Regions from separate parts of the Janibacter sp. RAF52 genome, predicted to be linked through region 1. Evidence: predicted binding sites of a transcription regulator. Region 1 holds the regulator's gene; the other holds the start of a gene.
The links. The regulator LexA, encoded in region 1, represses DNA repair genes until DNA is damaged. The targets are predictions, from matches to a motif close to TCGAACANNTGTTCGA.
Positions count from the first base shown of each region.

Region 2: AB4Y78_RS09000 (HNH endonuclease signature motif containing protein) is a predicted target of LexA. The motif match lies at 2,005-2,020, and genes of this name have one in related genera.

Region 1 covers NZ_JBFRDY010000001.1:252,702-257,241, reverse strand. Annotated here, with positions in the region: gene nrdR (transcriptional regulator NrdR) at 74-538, opposite strand; gene AB4Y78_RS01220 (LysM peptidoglycan-binding domain-containing protein) at 845-1,219, opposite strand; gene lexA (transcriptional repressor LexA) at 1,440-2,195, shown strand; gene AB4Y78_RS01210 (NAD-dependent protein deacetylase) at 2,170-3,015, opposite strand; gene AB4Y78_RS01205 (LysR family transcriptional regulator) at 3,062-3,985, shown strand; gene AB4Y78_RS01200 (ComEC/Rec2 family competence protein) at 4,025-4,540, opposite strand, start outside.
Region 2 covers NZ_JBFRDY010000005.1:196,765-201,304, forward strand. Annotated here, with positions in the region: gene AB4Y78_RS08995 (hypothetical protein) at 1-39, opposite strand, end outside; gene AB4Y78_RS09000 (HNH endonuclease signature motif containing protein) at 496-2,001, opposite strand; gene AB4Y78_RS09005 (heavy metal translocating P-type ATPase) at 2,133-4,223, shown strand; gene AB4Y78_RS09010 (aldo/keto reductase) at 4,406-4,540, shown strand, end outside.

The DNA.
Region 1 (4,540 bases):
CAGCTGTGCTGCGGTCGTTCTTCAAAGGTGTCACCGGGTACCGACAGCCCAACGGCGTGCCGGCCCCGGGGGTCTAGGGGGTGGTGACGGCGGCGTGCTCCTCGCGGAGCGTGGCGATCGCCGACTCGAAGTCCTCGAGCGAGTCGAAGGACTGGTAGACGGAGGCGAAGCGCAGGTACGCCACCTCGTCGAGATCACGCAGCGGCGGCAGGATCGCCATGCCCACCTCGTGGGCGTCGATCTCCGCGCTGCCCTGGGAGCGGATGCTCTCCTCGACCCGCTGGGCCAGGAGGGCGAGCTGGTCCTCGCTGACCGGTCGACCTTGGCAGGCCTTGCGGACGCCGGCGAGCACCTTGGCCCGGCTGAAGGGCTCGGCGGCACCGGACCGCTTCGTCACCGTGAGGCTCGCGCTCTCGAGGGTCGTGAAGCGGCGGCTGCACTCCGGGCACTGGCGACGACGCCGGATGGCGCTGCCGTCATCGGTCGTCCGGCTGTCGATGACCCGGGAGTCGGTGTGCCGGCAGAACGGGCAGTGCACGGTGATCTCCCTTCGCTGGACGTGCGATGTGGTGCTGCTTGTGGATGGCGCGGTGGACGAAACTGGGGACGAACCCCGCTCGCCTGTGGAGAAACGGTCTCAGCCTGTGCACTAGATGTGGACGAATGACAACCGTGTAACCACTAGATGTAGTGACCATTAGACGCCTCTGGCGGACGTGACGCAAGTCCCCCGGAAAAACAGTCCGTGAACGGCACATCGGCCGCCCCCACGGTGCGTGGAGACGGCCGATGGCCTACCCGGGCCGGGTCGAGTGGCTCGGGGGGATGGTGGTGACGAAGGGGGTCAGTGCCCCGGGATCGTCAGGGTCTGCCCGGCGTGGACGTGCGAGGTCGAGAGGTTGTTGGCGACCTGGATGCGGGTCACCGCCTCCGCGGTGGGGAGACCGGCGAGCTCGGTCGTGGCGATCTCGCTGAGCGTCTGCCCCGGCTCGACGGTGACCTCCTGCGTCGCCGCCGGCGTGCCACCGAAGGCGAGGCTCGCGCCTGCGACGCTCGCCACGGCGACCGTCGTCAGGGTGATCACCAGGCGGCCGCGACGGGTCAGGCGGGTGCGCGAGGCCGGGCGCTCGACGACGGCGTCACCGGTCGGCACGGAGATGAGGTGGCGCGTGCGTGCCGGCGCGTCGATGCGGATCGGGGTGGCGGTGAGAGCAGTCATGCGGTCCTCCTCGTGGCGGCTCCGTCGAACCGGTGTTCGATAGAACGTCTGTACGATGTCTAGCACGGGTGTTCGAAGAAAATCAACAACACGCTCGAACACGTGTTTGAAATGCGTGTTCGATCGGCCTAGGGTCGGTCTCACCGAGAAGTTGACCAGCGACCACCGACAACGGAAGGCCGCGAGCTCGGGACCGGACACGGACGAAGGGGTCGAGACCATGAGCGGCAAGGGCGAGGACAACATCCACCAGTTGCCCGAGCGGGACACCGGGGACGGGCTGACCGCCCGGCAGCGCAAGGTGCTCGAGGTGATCCGCAATGCCGTCGCCAGCCGGGGCTACCCGCCGAGCCTGCGCGAGATCGGCGAGCTCGTCGGCCTGACGAGCCCGAGCTCGGTGGCCCACCAGCTCTCCTCCCTCGAGCGCAAGGGCTACCTGCGTCGCGACCCCAACCGGCCCCGCGCCATCGAGGTCATCTCCCCCGACGACTCCACCCCCGCGGTCGCGGCCGAGGTCACCGACCTCACCGAGGGCATGCGCGGTGGCGCGAGCACCCACGACGAGGTCGTCGACCCGACCGGCTCCGGCGACGAGCGCCCCGAGGCGAGCTACGTGCCCGTGCTCGGTCAGATCGCGGCCGGTGTGCCGATCACCGCGGAGGAGGTCGTCGACGACGTCTTCCCGCTGCCCAAGCAGATCGTCGGCGAAGGCTCGCTCTTCCTGCTCAAGGTCGTCGGCGACTCGATGATCGACGCGGCCATCTGCGACGGCGACTGGGTCGTCGTGCGCCAGCAGCCCAATGCCGACAACGGCGACATCGTCGCGGCCATGCTCGACAACGAGGCGACCGTCAAGACCTTCAAGCGGACCGACGGCAACGTCTGGCTGCTCCCCCACAACCCGGCCTTCGACCCGATCGACGGCAACCACGCGACGATCCTCGGCAAGGTCACCGCCGTGCTGCGCCGCCTCTGACCGCGAGGTCCTCGACGGCGCCGACCAGGTGCCGGAGCGACGGCGCGAGCTCGCCATCGACCCGGTGGTCGACGAGGTCGTCGCCGCGGGTGGGGCCCCGGGTGATGAGCGAGACGGGGATCCCCCGCTTCGCCGCGTGACGCACGAAGCGCAGCCCCGACATCACCTGGAGCGAGCTGCCGAGCACGAGCAGGCTCGGCGCCGCGTCGACGAGGTCGTAGCAGTGCTGGACCAGCGGCTTGGCCACGGACCCACCGAAGAAGACGACGTCCGGCTTCAGCGTGTCCTCGCCGCACACAAGGCAGCGCGGTGCGACGAAGCGTTCGACGTCGACGCTCTCCAGGCGCACGTCACCATCGGGCCTGATCTCGTCGCTGTCGACGTCGAAGCCGGGGTTGTCCCGGGCCATCCGCGCATCGAGCGTGCGCCGGTCCTCGTGCGCCTCGCACGTGAGGCAGACGACGTCGACGAGGCTGCCGTGCAGCTCGACCACGTCTCGCGTCCCGGCTGCCTGGTGGAGACCGTCGACGTTTTGCGTGATGACCGGGCCCACCGCACCGAGATCCTGCAACCGCGTGACGAGGTGGTGCGCCGCGTTGGGCCGCGCGGCGTGAAATCGGCGCCACCCGACGTAGCTGCGCGCCCAGTACCGCTGGCGCGCTTGGCTGCTGCCGACGAACTCCCCGTAGTGCATCGGGGTCACTCGTCGGGTGCCGTCCGGTCCCCGGTAGTCGGGTATCCCCGAGTCCGTCGACATGCCCGCGCCCGTCAGCACGAGGGCGGGGCCGACGGACAGAGCCGCCGCGATGGCGTCGATCACCCGACCAGTATGGGCGGCCGCTCCGGGCCGACCTACGATGGGCCTCATGATCGACGCCGCAGGGCTGCGCGTGATGCGGGCCATCGCCGAGGAGGGCAGCTTCACCGCTGCCGCGCTCGCGCTCGGGTACTCCCAGCCCGCCGTCTCCCAGATGGTCAAGCGTCTGGAGCAACGCACCGGGACCGTCCTCGTCGAAAAGGTCGGCCGCTCCGTGCGGCTCACCGAGGCCGGCGCCGTCCTCGCCCGCCACGCCGCGCCGGTGCTCGCCGCGCTCGACGCCGCCGAGGAAGAGGTCGCCGCGATCGCCGGTCTGCGCTCCGGACGGGTGCGCCTCATGGCCTTCCCGTCCTCGTCCGTGACCCTCGTCCCCCGGGCCCTCGCCGCCGTGCGAGCGGCGCACCCGGACCTGTCCGTGCAGTTCACCGAGGCCGAGCCGCCCGAGTCGCTTGCCGCCCTGCGTGCCGGCGAGGTCGATCTCGCGGTGGCCTTCAGCTACGACGGCAGCGACCTCGGTCGCGGGGAGGACCTCGAGGGCTTCGTCGTCCATCCGCTCCTCGACGAGGAGGTGCGCGTCGCGCTCCCCCGCGACCACCCGCTCGCCGCCAAGGAGACGGTCTCGATGACCGACCTGACGGACGAGGAGTGGATCGCCGGGTGCGCCCGCTGCCGCGGCCACCTGCTGACGATCGCCCACGATGCCGGCTTCGCCCCCAAGGTCGCCTTCGAGACCGAGGACTACGTCGCGGTCCAGGGCTTCGTCGCCGCCGGTCTCGGGGTGGCCCTCATCCCCGACCTCATCCGGGCAGCAACGTCCAACCCCGACGTGAGCATCCGCCCGCTCGACCCGCAGAGCCGCCGCCGCATCCACGTCGTGACGACCGACGACCTGCTCAAGGTGCCGGCCGTCGCCGCGACGCTCGAGGCCCTCACGGTCTCGGCCCAGGCGGTCGACGTCTCCGTCGTCAGCTGACCGAGGGCCATCCCGCGGACGGGGCGCGCGCGCCCGCCGTCATCGACGGCTCGTCACGACATCCCCGGCGTCGAGGACCGCGATGTCGCCGTGCTCGTCGGTGCGCGCGACGCGGGTGCCGTGGCGCGCAGCCCACTGCAGCGCGGTGGGGGTCGGGTGCCCGTAGGTGTTGTCCGCGCCGACGCTGATGACAGCGGTCGGCGCGACGACGGCGTCCATGAGGTCCTCGTCGAGGTTGCTCGACCCGTGGTGCGGCATCTTGACGACGTCGAGGTCGTCGGCCGCCGCGGCCATCGCCGGGTCGCGTCGCAGCGCGAGGAGGATCGCATGGCCCGCCTCGCGCTCGATGTCACCGAGGAGGAGAGCGCTCAGGCCACCCGACCCTTCGGTGTCGCCTGCCCCGTCGGTGTCACCCGGCCCGTCGGTCCCACCGACGCGCACGTGCAGCACGATGCTCGCGTTGTTGGCCGCCGAGCCCCCGGGCACGGCCCGGGCCGGCCACCACACCGACGCGGTGACGTCACCGATGACGAGACGGTCGCCGGCGACGAGCGG
Region 2 (4,540 bases), on a different contig from region 1:
CGCCGACGCCGTGATGCCGACGCAGCGCAGCCCACGCATAACCCATCCGCAGGCGGCCGTGACGACTGCGGACGTAGGTGGTGAAGCGGTCGGCCTCGGCCAGCACGCGGCGCGCCTCCGGCAGCATCTGTTGAGCGTCGCCGGCATGACGATCCACAAGACGACGAAGGAAGCGGGCTCCCCCTTCGCCTCGACCAGCGCGTCGGCGCACGCCGACGGCTACCCGACCGGGGTCGCCCTCCCGAGGTCGGCAAGCTCGGAGAGCGGCCGGCCGCACCCCACCGCCACCGCAGGGGCGCCGCGAGCGAAGGGGGCAGTGGGCAGGGGGGCCGGCCAGCCCGAATGCCCGCACCCCTGCATTGCCGTTGGGCAATGCGGCTTCCCCCGCCCAACTCCGCACGACCTGAAGGAAATGCGATCTCACGGGCCCCCAACTCAGGGCCGCGGGGGCGTGCCGCAGCGCCCGACCGCGGGGTCGGGCGCGGGGCGGGGTGGCTACAGGTGCCAGGTCACCCCGCCGTCACGGACCGTGCACGCCAGCTCCTGCTGGTGCACGCGGGTGTGGTGCCGCTCGCACAGCAACGCCGCATTGCCGATGTCGGTGCGCCCACCCAGAGACCAGTACCGCACGTGGTGCGCATCGGTCCAGTGCGCGGGCATCGTGCACCCCGGGAAGGTGCACCCCCCGTCCCGCAACCAGAGCAACCGCTTCTGCCCAAGGGTGAAGAACCTGGTCGCGCGCCCCAGCTCGAGCGGCTCACCACCACTGCCGAGCATCACCGGGATCACCCCGGCCTCGCAGGCCAGCTTGCGCACGCTCGACGGCGAGAGCACCGCCCCTGAGGCCGTGACCCCGCCGGCGTGACCGCCACCGGCCACACCACCAGCACCCAACTGCCCTGCGACACCGCTGCCGCCGACCCCCTGAGACCCGCAGACTCCGCACGTGCTGTCCGTGGCCATCAGCAGCGAGGACATCGCGATGGTCACCATCACCTGCGCCTTGTCACTCGTGCCCACCTCACCCGGGCTGGACACCCCACGACCCACGATGGACACCAGGGCGTCCGCGCGACGCCGCGCCGCAGGCCGCGGGTCACGCTCGCCGTCAGGGCCGGGGACCGGCTTCGACAACCCCGCCACCGCCGCGTCGATGATCGCCGCGCCCTCCGCATCGAGCACCAGCTTGTAACGCGTCAGCCCGCTGGCATCGGTGTGGCTCGTCAACGACCGCGCCGACCGCGCCCGCTCGTCATCCGCCGCCAGATCCCTGGCCGGGCTCAACATCCGCGTCGTCTGGGTGATCGCCGCCGCCAGCTTGCGCTCGTCGAGCCCCGGAACCCGACCCGAGACGCGCCCACCCGGGCCGGTGCGCACGACCTCGTCGCGGGCCGCACCGAGCAGGACCCCCAGATCCGCCTCGAGGAGCTCGGGGTCGGCAACCCGACACATCCCCTCGTGGAAGCGCACCAGCTGATCGGCCTTGCCCAGCGGCAGGTGGCCACCTTCGAGATCGGCGAGCACCCCGGCGAGGCCGGCCGGCGGCGGCCGATCGCCCCACTCCTCTGCTTCTGGCTGCACCTCGCCGGCCACCTGCTCAGGTGCGTCCGGACGAAGGGGGACGCTGCCCCCTTCGTCGTGCGTGCGGTCGACGAGCGCGGCTCCGGCCCGCAGACCTGCCCTGGCCACCCGCACCACAGACGTCACGTGGCGCACCGCCGGCCGCGGAGCGGACCGACCCTCGCTCACCCCGACCCAGTCGGTCTCCGACCACGACTCACGCTCCGGAACACCCCGCGCGATGCCCTCGCGCACCAACGCCACCTCGGCCGCCTCGAGCACCGCCCTCGCCCGACCGATCGCAGCCAGACCCTCCGCCAGCTCCTCCTCCGGTGCCTGCCACAGGTCCGGCATCTCCAGGGCAGCGATCGTCAGGGCTCGCACCGAGTCCCGCAGACCCGACACAAGCCCCAGACCCTCCCACTGCGTCGCCACTGACATGCTTCGATCATATGTTCGACATGGGGTCGCCGGGAACCCCCTCAACCCCTGTTGATTCAACGGATTCTCATGGACCGGCTGTGGACAACCGCCGGCTGGGAACATACCCATATGGGGTATACTCGTTGGGCATGAGCACCGCCCAACCGGACCACGACATGCACGAGGACCTGCACCACGAGCACGCCGAGCACGACACCCATGCCGGGCACGGTGGGCACGGCGACCACGGTGGGCACGCGGGGCACGGCGACCACGTCGCGCAGTTCCGCCGACTCTTCTGGATCATGCTCGTGCTGGCCGTCCCGGTCGTCGGCTTCGACCCGATGTTTGCCGACCTCGTCGGCTACGACCTGCCGCACCACGGCTGGACGACGTGGATCGCACCGTTCGTGGGCACCGTGATGTACGCGTGGGGCGGACGCCCCTTCCTCACCGGCGCCGTCGACGAGATCCGCTCTCGCAGGCCCGGGATGATGCTGCTCATCGCGCTGGCGATCACCGTCGCCTTCGTCTCGTCGTGTGGCGCGAGCCTCGAGTTGCTGCACCACGAGCTGAGCTTCTGGTGGGAGCTGGCGCTCCTCGTCGTCATCATGCTGCTGGGCCACTGGATCGAGATGCGCTCCCTGGCCCAGACGACCTCCGCCCTCGACTCGCTCGCCGCACTGCTGCCCGACGAGGCGGAGCGCGTGGAGGGCGACGAGATCGTGACGGTCCCCCCTTCGTCCCTCGCGGTCGGTGACGTCGTCGTGGTCCGGCCCGGCGCGTCCGTCCCCGCCGATGGGCGGGTCGTCGAGGGATCGGCGAGCATCGACGAGTCGATGGTCACCGGCGAGTCGCGCACGGTGCGGCGCGAGGTCGGCGACACCGTCGTCGCGGGCACCGTCGCCACCGACTCCGGCCTGCGGGTCGAGGTGAGCGCGACCGGCGACGAGACCATGCTCGCCGGCATCCAGAGTCTCGTCGCCGACGCCCAGTCCTCATCGTCACGGGCCCAGCGCCTCGCAGACACCGCGGCCGGTTGGCTCTTTTGGTTCGCCCTCGGCGCGGCGATCATCACCGCACTCGTCTGGACACTCATCGGCCTGCCCGACGACGCGGTCGTGCGCACGATCACCGTCCTCGTCATCGCCTGCCCCCACGCACTCGGCCTGGCGATCCCGCTCGTTGTCTCGATCGCGACCGAGCGCGCCGCTCGCGCAGGCGTGCTCGTCAAGGACCGGCTCGCGCTGGAGTCGATGCGCACGGTCGACACGGTGCTCTTCGACAAGACCGGCACGCTGACGCGCGGCGAGCCCACGGTCACCGGCATCGAGGCCCACGGGCGCGACGAAGGGGAGGTCCTCGCGCTGGCAGCGGCCGCCGAGGCCGACAGCGAGCACCCGCTCGCCCGGGCCATCGTCGGCGCGGCCGAGCGCCGCGGGCTGACGGTGCCGTCCGCGAGCGGCTTCACCTCGTCGCCGGCGGTCGGGGTCAGGGCCGAGGTCGGCGGCGAGACCGTCGAGGTCGGCGGCCCCTACCTGCTCGAGCAGCACTCTCTCGGTGAGTTGCCCGTCGCCGACGCCTGGCGGGAGGAGGGCTCGATCATCCTCCACGTCCTCGCCGACGGTGACGTGATCGGGGCGCTGCGCCTCGCCGACGAGATCCGCCCCGAGTCCCGCGAAGCCGTCGACGCGCTGCACGCCGTCGGCGCCCAGGTCGTCATGATCACCGGCGACGCGCAGGCGGTCGCCGAGTCCGTCGGCGCCGAGCTCGGCATCGACCGCGTCCTCGCCGGCGTGCGTCCGCAGGACAAGGCAGCCCAGGTCGCGCAACTGCAGGACGAAGGGAGGAAGGTCGCCATGGTCGGCGACGGCGTCAACGACGCCCCAGCCCTCGCGCAGGCCGACGTCGGCCTCGCGATCGGCGCGGGCACCGACGTCGCGATCGGCTCTGCCGGAGTCGTGCTCGCCAGCTCCGACCCGCGCTCGGTCCTGTCGGTCATCGACCTCTCGCGCGAGACCTATCGCAAGATGAAGCAAAACCTCTGGTGGGCTGCCGGCTACAACCTGCTGTCCGTGCCGCTGGCCGCCGGCGTGCTCGCCCCGATCGGCTTCGTCCTGCCGATGAGCGTCGGCGCGATCCTGATGTCGCTCTCGACGATCGTCGTCGCGCTCAACGCGCAACTGCTGCGGCGGCTGGACCTGGCACCCGAGCGGAGCGCGGCGAAGCTGCGCGGCTGAGCGCACACACCCGTGGCCAGCCCGAGAGGGCAGGGAGTCAGCGGCTGTGAGCCCCTCGGCAAGGGGCTCGGGTGGTCCCGAAGCGTGATCCACGCAGCAGCGCAACACCCGCGAGCAGGACACCGATGCCCGACCACGCACCTTCGGCGGCCTCCCGGACCTCTCCGGCTAGCGTCGAGACCATGAGCATCCCCACGATCACCCTCAACAACGGCGTGACCATGCCTGCCCTCGGCCTCGGCGTCTTCCAGACCCCGCCGGACGAGACCATCGCGGCGGTCGAGGCCGCGCTCGAGGTCGGCTACCGGCATGTCGAC